2 regions of the Shewanella sp. ISS20 genome follow, and region 2 is predicted to be linked to the other one. Evidence: predicted binding sites of a transcription regulator. Region 2 holds the regulator's gene; the other holds the start of a gene.
The links. Region 2 encodes sigma-54, which starts transcription at its own class of promoters, with help from an activator protein. Its sites were predicted from a motif close to GTTGGCACGNNNNTNGNNT; they were not measured.
Positions count from the first base shown of each region.

Region 1: a site for sigma-54 is predicted at 5,065-5,083, ahead of AC1HDP_RS07495 (flagellar assembly protein T N-terminal domain-containing protein). Genes of this name have one in related genera too.

Region 1 is NZ_JAWRZK010000001.1:1,641,075-1,649,371, reverse strand. Features, by position in the region: partial or broken gene AC1HDP_RS07515 (IS3 family transposase) at 402-1,555, opposite strand; tRNA gene AC1HDP_RS07510 (tRNA-Arg) at 1,680-1,755, opposite strand; gene AC1HDP_RS07505 (hypothetical protein) at 1,865-2,125, opposite strand; gene AC1HDP_RS07500 (6-hydroxymethylpterin diphosphokinase MptE-like protein) at 2,160-3,596, opposite strand; gene AC1HDP_RS07495 (flagellar assembly protein T N-terminal domain-containing protein) at 3,729-4,901, opposite strand; gene AC1HDP_RS07490 (FlgO family outer membrane protein) at 5,510-6,169, shown strand; gene AC1HDP_RS07485 (LPP20 family lipoprotein) at 6,186-6,641, shown strand; gene AC1HDP_RS07480 (flagella synthesis protein FlgN) at 6,739-7,176, opposite strand; gene flgM (flagellar biosynthesis anti-sigma factor FlgM) at 7,166-7,498, opposite strand; gene flgA (flagellar basal body P-ring formation chaperone FlgA) at 7,628-8,297, opposite strand, start outside.
Region 2 is NZ_JAWRZK010000001.1:3,438,564-3,446,860, forward strand. Features, by position in the region: gene mgtE (magnesium transporter) at 1-1,002, opposite strand, end outside; gene AC1HDP_RS15595 (HPr family phosphocarrier protein) at 1,089-1,364, opposite strand; gene rapZ (RNase adapter RapZ) at 1,351-2,205, opposite strand; gene ptsN (PTS IIA-like nitrogen regulatory protein PtsN) at 2,202-2,645, opposite strand; gene hpf (ribosome hibernation promoting factor) at 2,648-2,935, opposite strand; gene AC1HDP_RS15615 (RNA polymerase factor sigma-54) at 2,964-4,532, opposite strand; gene lptB (LPS export ABC transporter ATP-binding protein) at 4,638-5,369, opposite strand; gene lptA (lipopolysaccharide transport periplasmic protein LptA) at 5,369-5,953, opposite strand; gene lptC (LPS export ABC transporter periplasmic protein LptC) at 5,940-6,500, opposite strand; gene kdsC (3-deoxy-manno-octulosonate-8-phosphatase KdsC) at 6,497-7,048, opposite strand; gene AC1HDP_RS15640 (KpsF/GutQ family sugar-phosphate isomerase) at 7,049-8,026, opposite strand; gene AC1HDP_RS15645 (calcium/sodium antiporter) at 8,062-8,297, opposite strand, start outside.

The DNA.
Region 1 (8,297 bases), 1.8 Mb from region 2:
TTTCCTTATAGAGATAACTATAAATTAATCAATTAATAATGTAAGCGCACTTAACGACAGCACTTAATATGATGTTAGTTTTCATTAACTCGCAGCATCTTAAGTAAAATCAGTATGCACCTAATTGTGAGCAATTGCTAGCCCCCTGAAACGCTTTACAAATGAAAAAAACTTGCTGGTTGTAGCGCAGTCAAATAGTCACTTTACTAGTTGTAAAGCAGTGCGTTAAGCTTGGTGTTTTAGCTGTGTGGCATGGGTAAAGCTGGGTGGGATAGCTTGTCAACCTAAGTAGCCAGACTTGAGCTAAATAGAGATATATCACCATCAGATACTGCCTAGTAAGGTGCTAGCACTTACTTGTAAGCCTTATTTGTATGATCTGATCCGCTAACTCTGGACACTTAACTAAGCACTATTTTCAATTCAAAATTCTCAGGGCTTAAATAGCCAAGTGAACTATGCCTTCTGGTTTTATTGTAATCAACTTCTATGTACTCAAACACTGTGTGCTTCATGGTTTCCCGGTCCATGATCGGCTCGTACTGAATGGCCTCAACCTTCAATGAATGGAAGAAGCTCTCTGCACAGGCGTTGTCCCAGCAGCAGGCTTTGCGGCTCATGCTTTGGATAAGCTGATTTTTTTCAATCAGATCTCGATACGCATGTGAACAATATTGGCTGCCTTGGTCACTATGAACAATCACTTTTTTTGGAAAACCACGACGAAACAGCGCCATTGTCAGCGCGTCACAAGCCAGCTTAGCCGTCATGCGATTACTCATCGACCAGCCAATCACAGCGCGCGAGTACAAATCGATAATCACCGCCAGATACAGCCAGCCTTCGCTTGTCATCAGATACGTGATATCACCGACCTATTTTTGGTTCGGGCCGCTGGCATCGAAGTTCTGCTCCAGCAGATTTGGCGCTACCGAAAGCTGGTGATCGCTGTCAGTTGTTGTTTTGAATTTACGGGCTGCTTTAGCCACTAAATTCTGTCTTGTCATGCTGTTCATCATGGTTTTCAAATTAGCGCGATCGTAATCTTCGGCGAGGTCGACTTGAATACGCCGAGCGCCAGAGCGTTCCTTGCTCTGGACAAAAATAGCTTTGATTTGCTTATCACGGCTGCGCTGTTTGCGCAAGCGTGTACTCGGCTTTTTGCTTGATTTTCGCCAGGCATAATACCCACTTTGCGTCACGCCAAGCACTGTCGCCATTGGCTTTAGGCGAAACTGGTGCTGGTGTTCGAGCATAAATTCGAATCGTTCTACTTTTGATTCTTCGCGAAGTAGGTGGCCGCCTTTTTTAGGATGGCTAAATCCTCAGCTTGGTCGGCTAACAGGCGTTTTAACTTGGCAACTTCAGCAGCAAGCTCGGCTTCACGCTGGCTAGTTGTCGATTTCTTCTCAATGGCAGAGCGCCAGTTATAACGTTGTGATCCGTAGATTTTGAGCTGCCTAGCAGCTTCAGCAACACCGACACGTTCGGCTAGTTTCAGGGCTTCAGCTTTAAATTCAGCCGTGTGGGTCTTGCGGGGCTTTTTGATTGTCATATTCACCTCGTTAAGTCATTTTACTCACTTAGCGTGGTGTCCAAAAGTATTGGATCAGATCAATGATGGGGGGACTATCACAAACAGCAAAATAATTTAGGCAATTTATACATTAAACAAAATCTGGTCTCCCCACAGGGACTCGAACCCCGATCGGTCGCTTAGGAGGCAACTGCTCTATCCTGTTGAGCTATAAGGAGACCTAGCGATTATACTGCTTTTATGGCTTATTAAAAGCCTAAAAATCTAGTCGGCTGTTTATTAAACAATATTTGGCGAGTATTTGGATTAACTTCAGCAGTTGAGTCATTAGCTAGCATCTATTGCTATTAGTAACTGCTGCAATAATTCATATTCCAGCGTATCCGCCAGTCCTAGCCAATCTTGGCGTTCTTGGGCGCTAAGTAAGCTTTGCATGATAGTGAATAATTCAGAGGTTGGCTGTGCTTGATAATGCGCTTGCATAAGATTGATGCAAGTAAGATATGCCGCGTTCGCTAATCCTTCATTACCGCAGCGGTAATCATGGGCGCATTGCCTTAATAACTGTTGCTCACTCTTATTTAGCATAGGGTCTCCTTGTATGGCTCAGGCAAGGGCTTAATCATGCTTGCTGCCAGTCCAGTAGCAACTTATCAGGCGCTTGATAGTCGCAGCCTGTAATCGCGGCGCCGCGTTGGCTTAATCGCGTAAATGTACACCTTGGATGCTTGCTGATTAATAGCTCTAAGGCGCGTAAATACGAAATAAAATTAAGCGTGGTTGTTATTTTTTCGCCATGACCATTGATGAGCTGATGCTTAGCATGATGATGTTTTATTCCTAGGCTGCCATCTTCCCATGCTGCATGGGTTTTTTCGTCCATAAAGCCAAAATCAGCGCCAAGTAAATACATATTGCTTGTGCCAATTTTTAACGCTAAATCAACAGCGGGATGGATAACGCTGCCATTAGCGTAGAGGCGACAATGGGGCGTTTGTTGCTCTAATTCATCATAAAGAGGGTGGTCAGAATAAGCGGCGTAACGTGGCCCTGGCCAAGCGGCTAATAAATCTGGGCGACTTCTGGGAAAGTACACTAAGGCTGGGTAGAGATGATTGGTGGCGGGCGTTATTTGAATAAGCTCTATGGGAGTTAACTCAGACTCAGTAGCTAACGCCATATTATGGGCAGAGTCATTTCTGGGTTTGAGTTTTGTGACTTGCGCTGTCGCAGGGGTAATTAATTCATCAATACTCACCACTATATCTATAGTAATCTGATAGTTAACTAGCCCTTTTAAGGCGGTATCTAGCGCTATGATTAAGGGTTTTTGTGTGTGGGGCAGGGCGCTCACTTGTTCTAGCCAAGTAAAGTGTTCTTCAAGGCTTGGGCCTGAGGCCAAAATCAGCACGCGCCGATGCTGTGGTATCTGCGGGGCTAACAGCAAAGCATCTGGGTCATGCTGCCAATAGTGGCGGTTTTCCTCAAAGCGTTGCAAGTGAAGCGCGCGGTTGCTCTCGTGGCGGCTATTGGCGTAGCTGAGGTTTTTTTCGTGCCAAATAATATCGCGCTGATAGTAATAATGTGGGTCACAAAAGTGTAAGTCGGCGGTGCAGGCGAGCCAATGGGCGCCTAAACTTGGGCGCGTTGGCGCACTCACTAATTCAAGATTAGGGTGCGTTAGCCACTCTCTTTGGTCGGTATAGGTGAGTAACAGTTTCAATAATTTAAGGTTTAAGCAATGGAGTGTCAGCGCGGCGACTTTTTTGACGATAAGTAGATACCAAGGCGTGTCGCCCATACCTATGCCATAACACTCGACGTGCGGACAGGCTTCATTAATTGCTTGGCACCAAGCTGCCGCTTCTTGGTAGCGGTCATGGCGGCTACTGAGCTGAATGCCATTAATGCTTATAGTTTGCTCAAGCCCTTGGGTTAACTCGACCTTAAACTGCGCATGAATATCGTCAATGGTGAATTCACTAAGTTGCTGCGCAAGCTTAGGCCAGCGCCTCTCAATTATGCTGAGTTGGCTATCAAGCAGTGATGTCTGTGCCATGTAAATTCCATTTTAGTGCGAGCTTAATTCACTTAATTTATTTTGCTGCTAACGGTTTTGGTATTGACTGTATTGCTATTAACTGGGTTTAAGCGAGCTTGTTCAAAGTTACCGCTTAACCAGCTATTTAAGTTATTGCTTAACCACAACATCTTGTACTTGAATACCACCGGTGCCAAGCGCTTCCTCAAACACGCCGCTGGCACTGAGTTCACTCACTTGATCTAAGCGGAAGGTTAACTGGCTTGGGGTTGCTAGCGAACGCATGCCACTGAGCCTATCTGTGATATCGCGTTTTAAAATTATTTCGACTGTATCTTGCAAGTTCATGCCATGGCGACGGCCAAGATTGATGACTAATCGATTGCCTTCCATAGCCACTATTTGCCCGAGGGTTGGCCTGCATACTAATTCGTTATCTAAGTCTTTAATGGCATCAATTAATAGCGCATCTATGCCTTGCCCATAGCGCGACTTCCAAAATACTAAGCTATTGGGTAACACTTGTTGTTGTTTTTCAAAGGGCCAAGCCGCTTGGTGGGAAAAGATCTTTTGCCAAATAACTTCGCCACTAATGCTGTGAATGAGGCTAAAGGTCACAGCAAAATGGCGTAAGGGATCATTGGCCATCAAGCCAAACATACTCTCAGTGGCTGGAAGCAAGGACATATCTTCGATATTAAGCTGCAAGATATATTGGCTGTCAGTGGTTTTGCCGAGCCAATCGGGCAAGCGATAACCCCGAGTTTGCGCAAGGCTAGTGTCTATGTCCAAGCGGTCATTACTGTGTAATTGTGCAAACGACTTATGGCTGTATGCTTCCATTTGTTTGGCGAGGCGATTGGCAAGCTCGGTTTCAAAGTTAACTAACTGACCATAATTAAGTTGGCTGCGATCTTTAATTGTGGCCTGCGGCACTAAAATTGCGGCCGTAAGCGATGCTGGGGTGCATTGCTCTTCATAGACAGCTTCATCTTGCACTAATAGCGCGATATTTACTTGAAGCTCATCGCCAATAATGAGTTCAGAAATCATTTTCATTGACTGAGTTTGCAGTTGTTGCGCCATATTCCATTGATTATTAATGATATGGCCTTGATCTACCGTGGTTTGGCTTTGCATGGTAAAGCCTTGGCTGAGGCCGGCATAAGTGATGGCTTGCTTAATGGCTTCTTGGCGGGCAGCATCGATATTATCGTTTTGAATACTCGCTTGCCCAGTGGCATTAACCCAGCGCGCTGCCGTAGCATCAAAGCTTATGCTGATGCACAGTAGGCTTAGCAATAATAATGACTTGGTTTTCACTCTTATCTCCTTAGCGTCAAGGGCTTGACTGCATGAGCATCCATTGGCGTATCTTTTTATGGCTTAATTTTGCTAGCTGAAGCAACAAAGAGCTGATTGTGCTAGCTATCTGCTGACATTGTTTCGATGTCAGAGTGTCAATGCCTGTGTTAGTTAGCGATGTAAGCAATAAACATGCCCGTGTTTGCAATCATCAATATAGGTATAAAGCTATGCGCTTAAATGGCAGTGATGGTTGGAGTTTTTGACTATGCTGCCGTTAATGCTATTGGAGGCGCATGTGTTTGAGTGTTTTAGATAAAGAGTTTTAGCTGCTGCTTTGAATCTAGGCCGTATGAAATTTGCTATTTGGGCATTTGAGATGAGTATATAACTGTTGGTTCTTGGGCTTGGTTTGATTTTTCAATCTTGGAAAGCCGAAAGCCTCATCATAAATACCTAACGCTAGGCAAGTTTAAACGCTTGCTGATTGCACCTCGGTATTAGTTTATCAATTACCCTATTTTGGTATTAGGTTTGCATAATTAACGCCAGAGCAGTTAAGCCAGATGAAATAGGGGCGCGTGTTATTTCATTATTTTGAAATATTCGCGGCCGAAGTAAGAGGGATGATGATGAAAAAGTTGCTGAAAGTGGCATTGTACGGCATCAGTGTGCTGGCATTAGCCAGTTGCACCCTTAAAGCCAAAGAGCCACCGCCTTTGCCGCTGGGTCACTTACAAGATGGCAATGGGTTGCCGCCTACGGCCGTAATGGATCATTTGGCGGCGCGCATAGTGAATGACTTAGTGCGCCATCATAAAGACTATATTTTCAGTAAGATGATGTTAGTGGCAACCCCAGTCACAGTATCAGAATTTAATCAGAGCAGTGATTTCGGCCGGCAACTGCAACAAAGTTTGATGACATCTTTACAGCAGCAAAAGTTTAATGTGGTTGATATTAATTTGGCGCAAAGCATGCGGATATCGCCCCAAGGTGACTTTATCTTAAGTCGTGATTGGCAACAATTACGTGACGATGCCTTAGTGGAATACGTGTTAGTGACTACTTACTCTTTTAATCAAAGTGGCATGCAGGTTAATAGCAAGATAGTGGACTTAGCTTATCAGCAGCTAATGTCCGCGGCGGCGGCTCACGCCTCATTGGCTGAATTTGGCGCCTATTTAGAACCATCAAGAACCAGCGTATCTGAGAACGGCATCATTTATCGTTATAGCAAACCCGGCGAAGGCAAGGTTAAGCTCATAGGAGGAAGTAATGAGTAATTTAGGCTTATTATCTGTGCGACGCACAGGGCTACTGGTGTTGGTCGCGAGTTTGTTTTTGATGGGGTGCAGCAGTAACGATAGATACGTGCAATGGGAAACCGAAGCGCCCAGTGAGTTTCCGGTATTAACAGCCACAGGTTATGCACCGCTTATCCAATCAAGAGCGAAAAACTCAGCTGAGCAGATGCTCATGGCCATGCAAGCCTCCAAAATTGCCGCTTATCGCGAATTAGCTGAGCAAGTGTATGGCCAACATATCAGCGCCTCTAATCAGATGTCGCAATGGATGGTGGCAAACGATGAAGTCAAAGTATCGGTAGAAGGATTAATTCGCGGCGCTAAAGTAGTGCGCAGTTATCCAGCGGGTGAGCATTATGTCACTGAAGTCGAGATGGATTTCGCGATCGTTTGGCAGTTATATCAGCAGCAAAATCGTCCGCAACGAATTAAAGAGGTTACTTATTTCTAATGGGATGTTTTAGGTGGCTGCTGATTCAGCCGTCTTGGCTGAACAGGCTATTTTTCCAATAAGTGACCGCTATTAGCATAGCTAAATGCGTGGCTACTTATACTTCAAGATTATTGCCTAAGGTGGCGATTGTGCTGGTTTTACCTTTGCCATCATAAGTGAGGCTATTGGCATTGCGACTGGCTTGCAGAGCTTGGGCGAGGCGGTTGAGGCTGGCGATATTAAGCTCAATCAAACTGGCATTGCGTTGATTTAAGTCTTGGCAAATTACTAATAACTGACGACATTGCGCCACTTGCGCCGCAAGCGCGGTATCTGAGGTCAGTAAGATGTGCTGCGGATGGGAAGCTAAGGCTTGATCCGTTTGGGATAAGTTATCAAGCAGGCTATTTTTTTCGGCGGCTAACGTTAATAAGGCATCAGCCTGCTTGGCTGTTAAAGCCGCAGTTTCTTGGGCAATAACCAGCTCAAGTTGCTTAAGGCAAGCTTGCTGGGTATCAAGCAGCGTAGTTAAGCTAAGTTGTTCAATAGTCATTCAAATCCTGCATCTGTTTTTCAAATTCAACTATGTTAGCCGCCAAGCGTTCAGGGTCTATCTTATAGCGCCCTTCAGAGATGGCGAGTTTGATTTGATCAATTTTCTTTTGATCTATGTCAGGTGAGCCGGCCATTTTAGCGCTCGCGCCTTGTAGCTGCTGCGCTTGCGGCGTCAACTTGACTGAGTCCGTGTGCACAGTCGTCGCCTGAGGTTGAACTGGCGCATTAGCATTTCCTGTTTGAGGAAGCGCCGCTTGTTGAGACTTGCTGTATACCTGAGTATTGCTGGCAGAATTCAGCTTGGAAAAATCAATCGCCATAATTGGCTCCAATAGCATGCGTTTACAATGTATCTAGTTATCGACCAAAAGCGTTATGACTTAACTTTTTTTTCGATAAATATTTAAGTCGTTAATAAATCAATAGTAAATATTCAGCGAGCAAATAACTTACATATTTATTTCAACTGTTCCCACTTTAGTCACGACGGCTTTAATCAATTTTTGCGATTGAGCGTTCTTAATCTGAATATGTTCACCGAGCACACCATTACTTTCAGCAACGCCTTGAGTGCGAATCGTAAAATTAGTGCTCTTAGCAATAATAGTGACACTATCACCTTCACACACAAAACATAAATTTTCAATAAACACCGGACTTGCTTGGCTAATTCGCCGTTTGCTGCGACTGCCTATGATGGGTTCAAGCTCACTAAATTGCTCGCCTCGCAGCTGACTCTTCTCGATCATGGCAATATCTAACATCTCGCTAGTCAGTAATTCGCCCACATTAATGGGACGCCTGGCAACGACCACAGGAAAGCGAATATCAACTTTGACTGCGACAAAAATCTGCCACGGATAATCAAGTTCGGGGCTATTACAGCTAATTTTGACGGTATTATTGCGACTGATAGCGCGCTTGGCAGCAACTTCGGCACGAATGGCGCCGCTGCACAGTGGCAATTTTACCCGCGCGTTAGGTGTGTGGGCTTGTATGGATATTTGCGCGCCAGTAATAGGTTCTACCTTAGTAGCAATGGCATCGGTTGCCAGTCGCTTAATGTCTGCCGCCGTTGGGCGCACAGCCGTGTTGGCGCTGTCACTATTGGCCGCCGCG
Region 2 (8,297 bases):
CGCCACGCCGCCCATGCTTGGGACAATTGTCATTAATACCGCGATTGTGGCAAATTTTTCAATGGTGCCTTCAAACATGTTACTGACAGAGGCGGCAAGTAAGGCCGCAAACAGGTTCATGGTCAGCCACAAAGAACGCTTTAAAGTACTTTTGAGCACAGGGCCAAAGGTATCTTCATCATCGTCCATACCGGCCATACCCATCATGGAGTGCTCGGCATCTTCACGAATAATATCGACCACATCATCGATGGTGATCCGGCCTAATAGATGACCTTCAGCATCAATCACTGGCGCAGATAACCAATCATGGCGTTCAAATAACTGCGAAATCTCAGTATCTGACATAGTGACAGGAATGCCTTCCATATCAGGGATCATTATATCGCGCACTGAAGTGGTAGGGTTTGACACTAGTAAGTCGGTGATACGAATGCCACCGAGTAAACGGTCGCGCTTATCTACCACATATAAAGTATCGGTCGCATCTGGCAGGCGGCCGCGTAGGCGCAGATAACGCAGAATCACATCAATAGTGACATCCGGTCTTAAAGTCACAGTATCGGTATTCATGATACTACCAGCAGTATCTTCAGGATAAGACAGGGCTTGTTCAACCCTAGCCCTATCTTGGGTGCTCATAGACAGCAGTACTTTTTGGTACAAGGCATCGGGTAAGCTGCGTAAAATATAGGCGAGATCGTCTGTGTCCATGCCAGCGGTTGCCTTAGCAACGCCTTCTGGGGACATTTGTTTAATTAGATGATCTTTTAAATCTTCAGGAAGTTCTTCAAGAATTTCACCGGCTTGATCATGATCGATAAGCTGCCATAGCACTCGCCTAGTTTGAGGAGTCGATGACTCCATAATATGCGCTATGTCTTGAGCGGCCATGTTGCTGAGCATATCGCGTACATGGACAAACGTCCCACTACCAAGGGCGTGTGACAGTTGATCTAGGAGTAACTGAGTATGATCATTATTGAGTGCTTCGACTGGCATGCATCCCTCCCTTTTTGGCAGGCGCATATCATACTCTTAGCCTAGCTAAATGAACACGCCCAATTCAGCGGCTTTTAGCGCCGGGTTTACTCATTCTCATCAAATCGGGCGTTGATTAGATTGCAAATTGCATCCATGGCCGCTTGTGCTTCTTCGCCTTCGGCGCGGATAAGTATGGTTTTTCCAGGGCCTGAGCCCAGCATTAATAACCCCAAGACACTTGCGGCCGAGGCTTGTTTATCACCTTGAATTAAGGTGATATTAGCCTGATATTCACTGGCCAATAACGCAAGTTTAGTGGCTGGGCGGGCATGTAATCCAAGCTTATTACATAGAGTTACTTGGCGCTCAAGCACTGGCATTATTAAGCTCTCGATGGCGCGATTGCACTGTGTGCTTACCGTTAGCAAAACGTTTTGCGAGTTGATCGGCAACATAAACCGATCTGTGCTGACCACCGGTACAACCAATCGCAATAGTTAGGTAACTTCTGTTATTGCGTTCTAATTGTGGCAACCAAGTACCCAGTAAGCTTTCAATTTGCCAGATGAACTTATTGACTTGCACTTGGCGGCCTAAGAACTCTTGCACTGGCGCATCAAGCCCGGTAAGCGGTCTAAGTTCTTGCTCCCAATGGGGGTTTGGCAAAAAACGCACGTCAAACATAAAATCGGCTTCGGTTGGCATGCCATGCTTAAAACCGAAGGATTCAAAGGTGATGACTAGCTCTTTTTCAACGCGGCCGAGCAAAATTTCCCGCACCTTATCGCTTAACTCATAAATGGTTAAGTTCGAGGTATCGATGAAATGGTCCATTATTTTGGACAGAGGAGCGAGCAATTCGCCTTCACGTTTAATCGCATCACCGAGTGAACTTTGGGATTTAGATAAAGGATGCAGGCGGCGGGTTTCACTGTAGCGCTTAAGAAGTACTTGATCGCTAGAGTTTAAAAACATGCTTTTAATAACAGTACTATTAGGCAGTTTACGCAGCTCTTGCTCAAGCAGTTTTTCTTGTTCAGGTAAATTACGTACATCGACACTGATGGCGATTTTATCGTTACTTACTTGCAATTCGCTCAGCAAACTACCGATTAGGGATAAAGGTAAATTATCGACACAATAATAACCAAGATCTTCTAATACTCGCAGGGCGACGGATTTCCCTGAGCCACTGCGGCCAGAGACTATAACCAGTTTCATGCTGTGATCACCTGATAGAGTTGAGTTTCATCTTCGGTCTTACGAATTTGCTTGAGAACTTGCTTATCACTCAGTTTTTCGGCTATTGCCGCTAAGGTCGTCAAGTGCTGCTGACATTCATCGCTCGGCACTAATAAAGCAAATATGATATCTACTGGTTGCTTGTCGATGGCATCAAACGATATAGGAGTTAAGCATTTAATAAGCACTCCTATGGGCTCGCTGATTGCATCAAGGCGACCATGAGGGATAGCAATGCCATTGCCTATGCCTGTGCTACCTTTCTTCTCGCGAGCTAATAGGCTCTCAAAAATTTCTTGGGAAGATAGGTTGGGGTATTGAGCTGCCACTAGATCACTGACAAGCTCAAGCCCCTTTTTCTTACTGCCCGGAGTGGCACAGGTAGTGCACTCTGGTCGCAGGATGGTACTGAGTTCCATCGTTAATGTTTTATTAATTTCTCTTTGTGTTTAATGACTTGACGGTCCAACTTATCTATCAGGGCGTCAATCGCGGCGTACATATCTTGATGTTCGGAGGTAGCGAATATTTCACCACCACTCACTAGTAGCTTGGCTTCAGCAATCTGCTGATTTTTTTCAACATTTAAAACAACATGCACATTATTGATCTGTTCAAAATGACGTTCAAGCTTTGTGAACTTGTTTTCAACATACTCGCGTAACGAATCGGTTACTTCTACGTGGTGCCCTGTCAGATTAATTTGCATAGATGCCTGCCTCCAGTGAGATGGTGGGTTATAAACTTTTACGCTGATTGGACGGTGGGATCAACATAGCTTCTCGATATTTGGCTATGGTGCGCCGTGCAACGTTAATTCCCTGTTCTGCCAAAAGCTGAGCCATTTTACTGTCACTCAGTGGTTTCTTTTGGTTTTCTGCAGCGACTAGCTTCTTGATAAAGGCTCTAATTGCTGTAGAGGAGCATTCTCCGCCGTCATCCGTGCCTACATGGCTAGAGAAAAAGTACTTTAATTCAAAAATTCCCTTAGGGGTATGCATATATTTTTGAGTCGTTACCCGTGAAATCGTCGATTCATGCATTTCAACGGCTTCAGCTATATCATTAAGAACCATAGGTTTCATCGCTTCTTCACCAAACTCAAAGAAACCTTGCTGGAACTCAACTATGCAAGTCGCCACCTTTAGAAGCGTATCATTGCGACTCTCTAAACTTTTAATAAACCATTTGGCTTCTTGCAAGTGGCCGCGAATAAACTGACTATCGGCTTGATTGCGACTGCTGCGAGCCATGGCGGCATAATGCTGGTTCACATTCAGTTTAGGCATATTATCGGGATTGAGCTCTACAACCCAACGACCATTTTTTTTGCTGACCGATACATCAGGGATCACGTACTCATCGCTATTTGGCGTAATTAACGAGCCGGGGCGCGGATTTAAGGTCTGGATCAGTTGCAGCGCATATTTGACATCATCTTCTTTGAGCCGAGTTTTTCGCATTAATAAACGAAAATCTTTGGCGGCTAAGACATCCAAATGTTCATCAATCAGCAGTCTAGCTTCCGCTAAATATGGTGTGTTTTCATTAAAATGCGACAGCTGAATAAGTAAACATTCGCGCAAATCTCGGGCGCCGACACCTATGGGATCAAAATGCTGAATCCGTTTAAGAACCGCTTCCACTTCATCAAGCTCTATATCGTCATCATCACTAATGGCATCCAGAATTTCAGCAGTCGATAAGGTGAGATAACCGCGTTCATCAATCGCTTCAATAATAGTGGTTGCAATGGCGCGATCGGTATCGCTAAACGGAGTCAGATTCTTTTGCCATTCTAAATGCTCATACAAGCCTTCGCAGGTTTCACCTTGAAACGGCATGTCATCATCGCGCAGATTACCAGAGCCTGTGTTACTAGTTGCGGTAAACACTTCATCCCAACTGCTATCAAAAGGCAGCTCTTCTGGCATAGTTTCTTGGGTGAGGGCATCACTAGTATCGACACTTGAGCTATCGCGCTCCATATCGACTTCATAGGAGTCAGCTTCAACGGCATCAGCTTCATAACTCATGTCGCTGCTGTCTGCTGTATTGTTGTCATTGGTTTCTAGTTCTTTGTCCTGACTCTTAACGTGAGTGACATCAAACTCGTTGCCTTCCGTCGCGGCTTGGATGGGATCATATTGCTCTTCATCCAATTCTAATAGCGGATTAGACTCCAGCGCTTGCTGAATTTCCTGCTGGAGTTCCATGGATGATAATTGCAGCAGACGAATGGCCTGCTGCAATTGCGGAGTCATGGTAAGTTGCTGACCCAGTCTAAGCTGGAGTGACGCTTTCATAATTACCGCTATCCCTACTTATGAGAGTTGTGATGGAAAACACTGAATAATAAGCGTATATCACAAAGTAAAAGACGACCTTACTGATCGCCTTGTTAAAGTTAACTATAGCCTGAATTGTTCACCTAAGTACACTGCGCGCACTTGCTGGTTATCTAATATTTCAGCGGGGGTACCTTCTGCAATCAATTCACCATGACTAACAATATAGGCATGCTCACAGACGTCTAAGGTTTCACGGACGTTATGGTCAGTGATTAACACCCCAAGCCCGCGGCTTTTGAGTTGTTCAATGATCTTTTTAATGTCGATCACTGAAATGGGATCAACCCCTGCAAATGGCTCATCGAGCAGAATAAACTTAGGATTGGCGGCTAATGCTCTAGCAATTTCAACCCGACGCCGTTCACCACCCGATAACGACATACCTTGCGAATCGCGAATATGGGTAATATGAAACTCTTCCAGTAAATGCTCTAGCTGCGCTTCACGCTCATCGCTATTGAGCTCTTTACGGGTTTGCAGCACCGCCATAATATTTTGATAGACGGTTAGTTTTCTAAAAATGCTGGCTTCTTGCGGCAAGTAACCTATGCCTTTACGTGCTCGTAAATGCATAGGGTCTTGCGTCAAATCTTCATCATTAATGAAAATATGGCCTTTATCACTTTTTACCAGCCCGACCACCATATAAAAGGTGGTGGTTTTGCCAGCACCGTTAGGGCCTAATAAGCCGACAATTTGGCCGGTTTTGACGGTTAAGCTCACATCTTTAACTACCTGTCGGCTTTTATAACTTTTGGCGAGATGCTCAGCCCTAAGAGTCAAGCTTGTCATTATTGAGATTGCCCCTCGTTATTCTTTGAGTCGACCGACTGGCTAGTTTTTAGTAGTTTAAACTTGCCATCGTCTTTGCTTGGCAAGTCATCTCTAAAGCTTTCTGGTTTGATGATAGTAATGACTCGCTCGTCTTTTTGCTTATCACCTTCAGCCATTAATTGTTGTTTTTCAATGTTATAAACGATTTTTTCGGCACTAACCTTACTGCCTGCTTGCTCAATGGTAGCATTGCCAATTAAGGTCATAATGCGCTTACTCATGTTGTATTGAATTTCATTGGCGCTAGCGGTCGCGCGCAGGTTATTTTCAAGAATTTGCGAGTAAGTGGCTGGCGTGCCGTGCGCCACTAATACTGTCATGCCATCTGGATTACTGCTGGCGTTTAATTCTTTGGCATGGATCTTAATGCTGCCTTGAGTCACTACCACTGGGCCATAATAGATGACTTGCTTATTCTTGATGTCGGCAAACTGACGCGCGGCATCAATTTTCACTTCTTGATTGAGTGAATCATTGATAGCCGTAGCGCTAAAACTTAAACCGCAAAAGATAAGGGTAGCGATTGATTTACTTAGGTTCATATGTTCCTTCTATCTGGCTTTTAAGCTCAATAGTTTGGGTATTTAAGTCAGCGTAGAGGCCTTTGCCTTTTACAGTGAAACCTGTGCCTTGAATATTTATGTCCCTATCTGAGGTCATAATCATAGTATTCAGGTTTAGCTCCAAATAGCTGGTTGTCAGCGTTTGAATGGGTTCATTAGGAGCAAGAGCTTCAATAATAACATCATTCTCTAATATTACTTTACCCGTAAGCTTATCTAAGCTGCCCTGTTTGGCATGCAATTGCCATTGGTCATCACTATTTTCTGGGTACAACTGATACACAGGCTCAGTAAAAAACGTAGTCTGAGTCTGATTAAAGTGTTCCATATGCAGCGCGCTTACGCGACTGCTCACAGTACCATCTGGGTTAAATTCGACACTTTTAAGATTGTCGGCCACAAAATCGGGTTGCTCTTGCGTTTGCGATGTATGTAATTCTTGAGCCGATTTTTTTACTTGAACTTGCCAATACAGGATTAACGCCGCGCTAAAGAATAAGACTATGGCCAGAGTGACCCGATTCATACGCTCATCCCATGGGATAAATGAAATTTATTTTGGCTGAGTAACAATAAATCTGTGAGTTCTCGCACTGCGCCATGGCCACCATTAATGTGGGTCACCCAATCGGCTTGCTGCTTAACAAATGGATGGCCATCGGCAACACATACCGACAAACCTACGTGCTGCATCACAGGTAAATCAACCACATCATCGCCAATATAAGCCACTTGGCTTGGATCTAAGGCTAACTTAGCTAAGAGTTCAGTAAAGGGTTGCTGTTTATCATCAACGCCTTGATAAATATGCTCAACCCCTAGGGCTGACATGCGCTGTGCGACTAAGTTGGATTTTCTGCCGGTAATGATAGCGACTTGAATGCCAACAGAAAATAGCGATTTGATGCCAAAGCCATCGCGAGTATGAAAGGCTTTTAACTCTTCGCCTTGATTGCCAAGATAAATACGACCATCAGAAAATACACCATCGACATCACAAATGAGTAATTTGACCGCACTGGCTTTATCCCAAATCGCTTGGGCGACTGGGCCATAAAATGTTTCTTGCATCAGTTAAATTACTCCAGCTTTTACCAAATCGAGCATGTTTAACGCCCCAATGGCGTGCTGCTGTTCATCAACGACTATCAAGCCATTGATATTGCGGGTATCCATAATTTTTAATGCGCCGGCCGCTAAAATATCCGCGGCGACGGTAACGCAATTTTTCGTCATCACTTGACCAATCTCAGTATGACGTAAATCTATGTTGGCATCTATGATCCGGCGTAAGTCACCGTCAGTAAAAATGCCTAATAACTTATGATTGTCATCTACCACAGCTGTCATGCCAAGGCCTTTGTTGCTGATCTCATACAAGCTTTCGGTGATCTTGGCGCTTGGCGATACCAGTGGTAACTCATCACCAGAGTGCATAATGTCAGCTACTTTGAGTAGTAACTTGCGCCCTAAGCTGCCACCAGGATGCGACAGCGCAAAATCATCGCGGGTAAAGCGCTTAGCTTGCAGTAAGGCAACGGCCAAGGCATCTCCCATGACTAAGGTAGCGGTAGTGCTTGAAGTCGGTGCTAGTCCTAATGGACAAGCTTCTTCAGGCACCTGAATACATAAATGGACATTGCTAAGCTTGGCCATAGTGGATTCAGGTTTACCGGTAATAGTAATAACTTCTATGCCAAAGCGCTTGATAACCGGCATTAATGTCAAGATTTCAGAAGCTTCGCCTGAATTTGAAATCGCAATAATCACATCTTGCTCGGCTATCATGCCTAAGTCGCCATGACTGGCTTCGCCAGGATGAACAAAAAAGGCAGCAGTGCCGGTGCTGGCTAAGGTCGAGGCAATTTTATTACCAATATGCCCAGACTTACCCATGCCCATGACTATGACTTTACCTTTGCAGTTGAGCAGCATAGTGCAAGCTGCGGCAAATTCAGGTGAGTCAACATATTGATAAAGATTGTCTAGTGCAGATTTTTCAATATCTACGACCTTGCGGCCCCACTGGCGCCATTGATGTTCTTCTGTCATAACGGTTTCTCTGAGTCCTTGCCCTAAGCGGGAAATTAATTAGACCATAATACCAAAGCTTGGTAGCCAATGAATGAGGCTAATAACAGCGCGCCGTGCCATGGCAATAGTTGCTGGCGTTTACCGCTCAGTAATACCAAGATGGCTAAGGCGCTGCTGCTGGCGAGTACCATGTAAATATCACGGCTACTGGCCATGGCATCAACGCTGCCTGGGGCCAATAAGCCTGGAATGGCCAATACGGCTAAAATGTTGAATAAATTTGAACCGA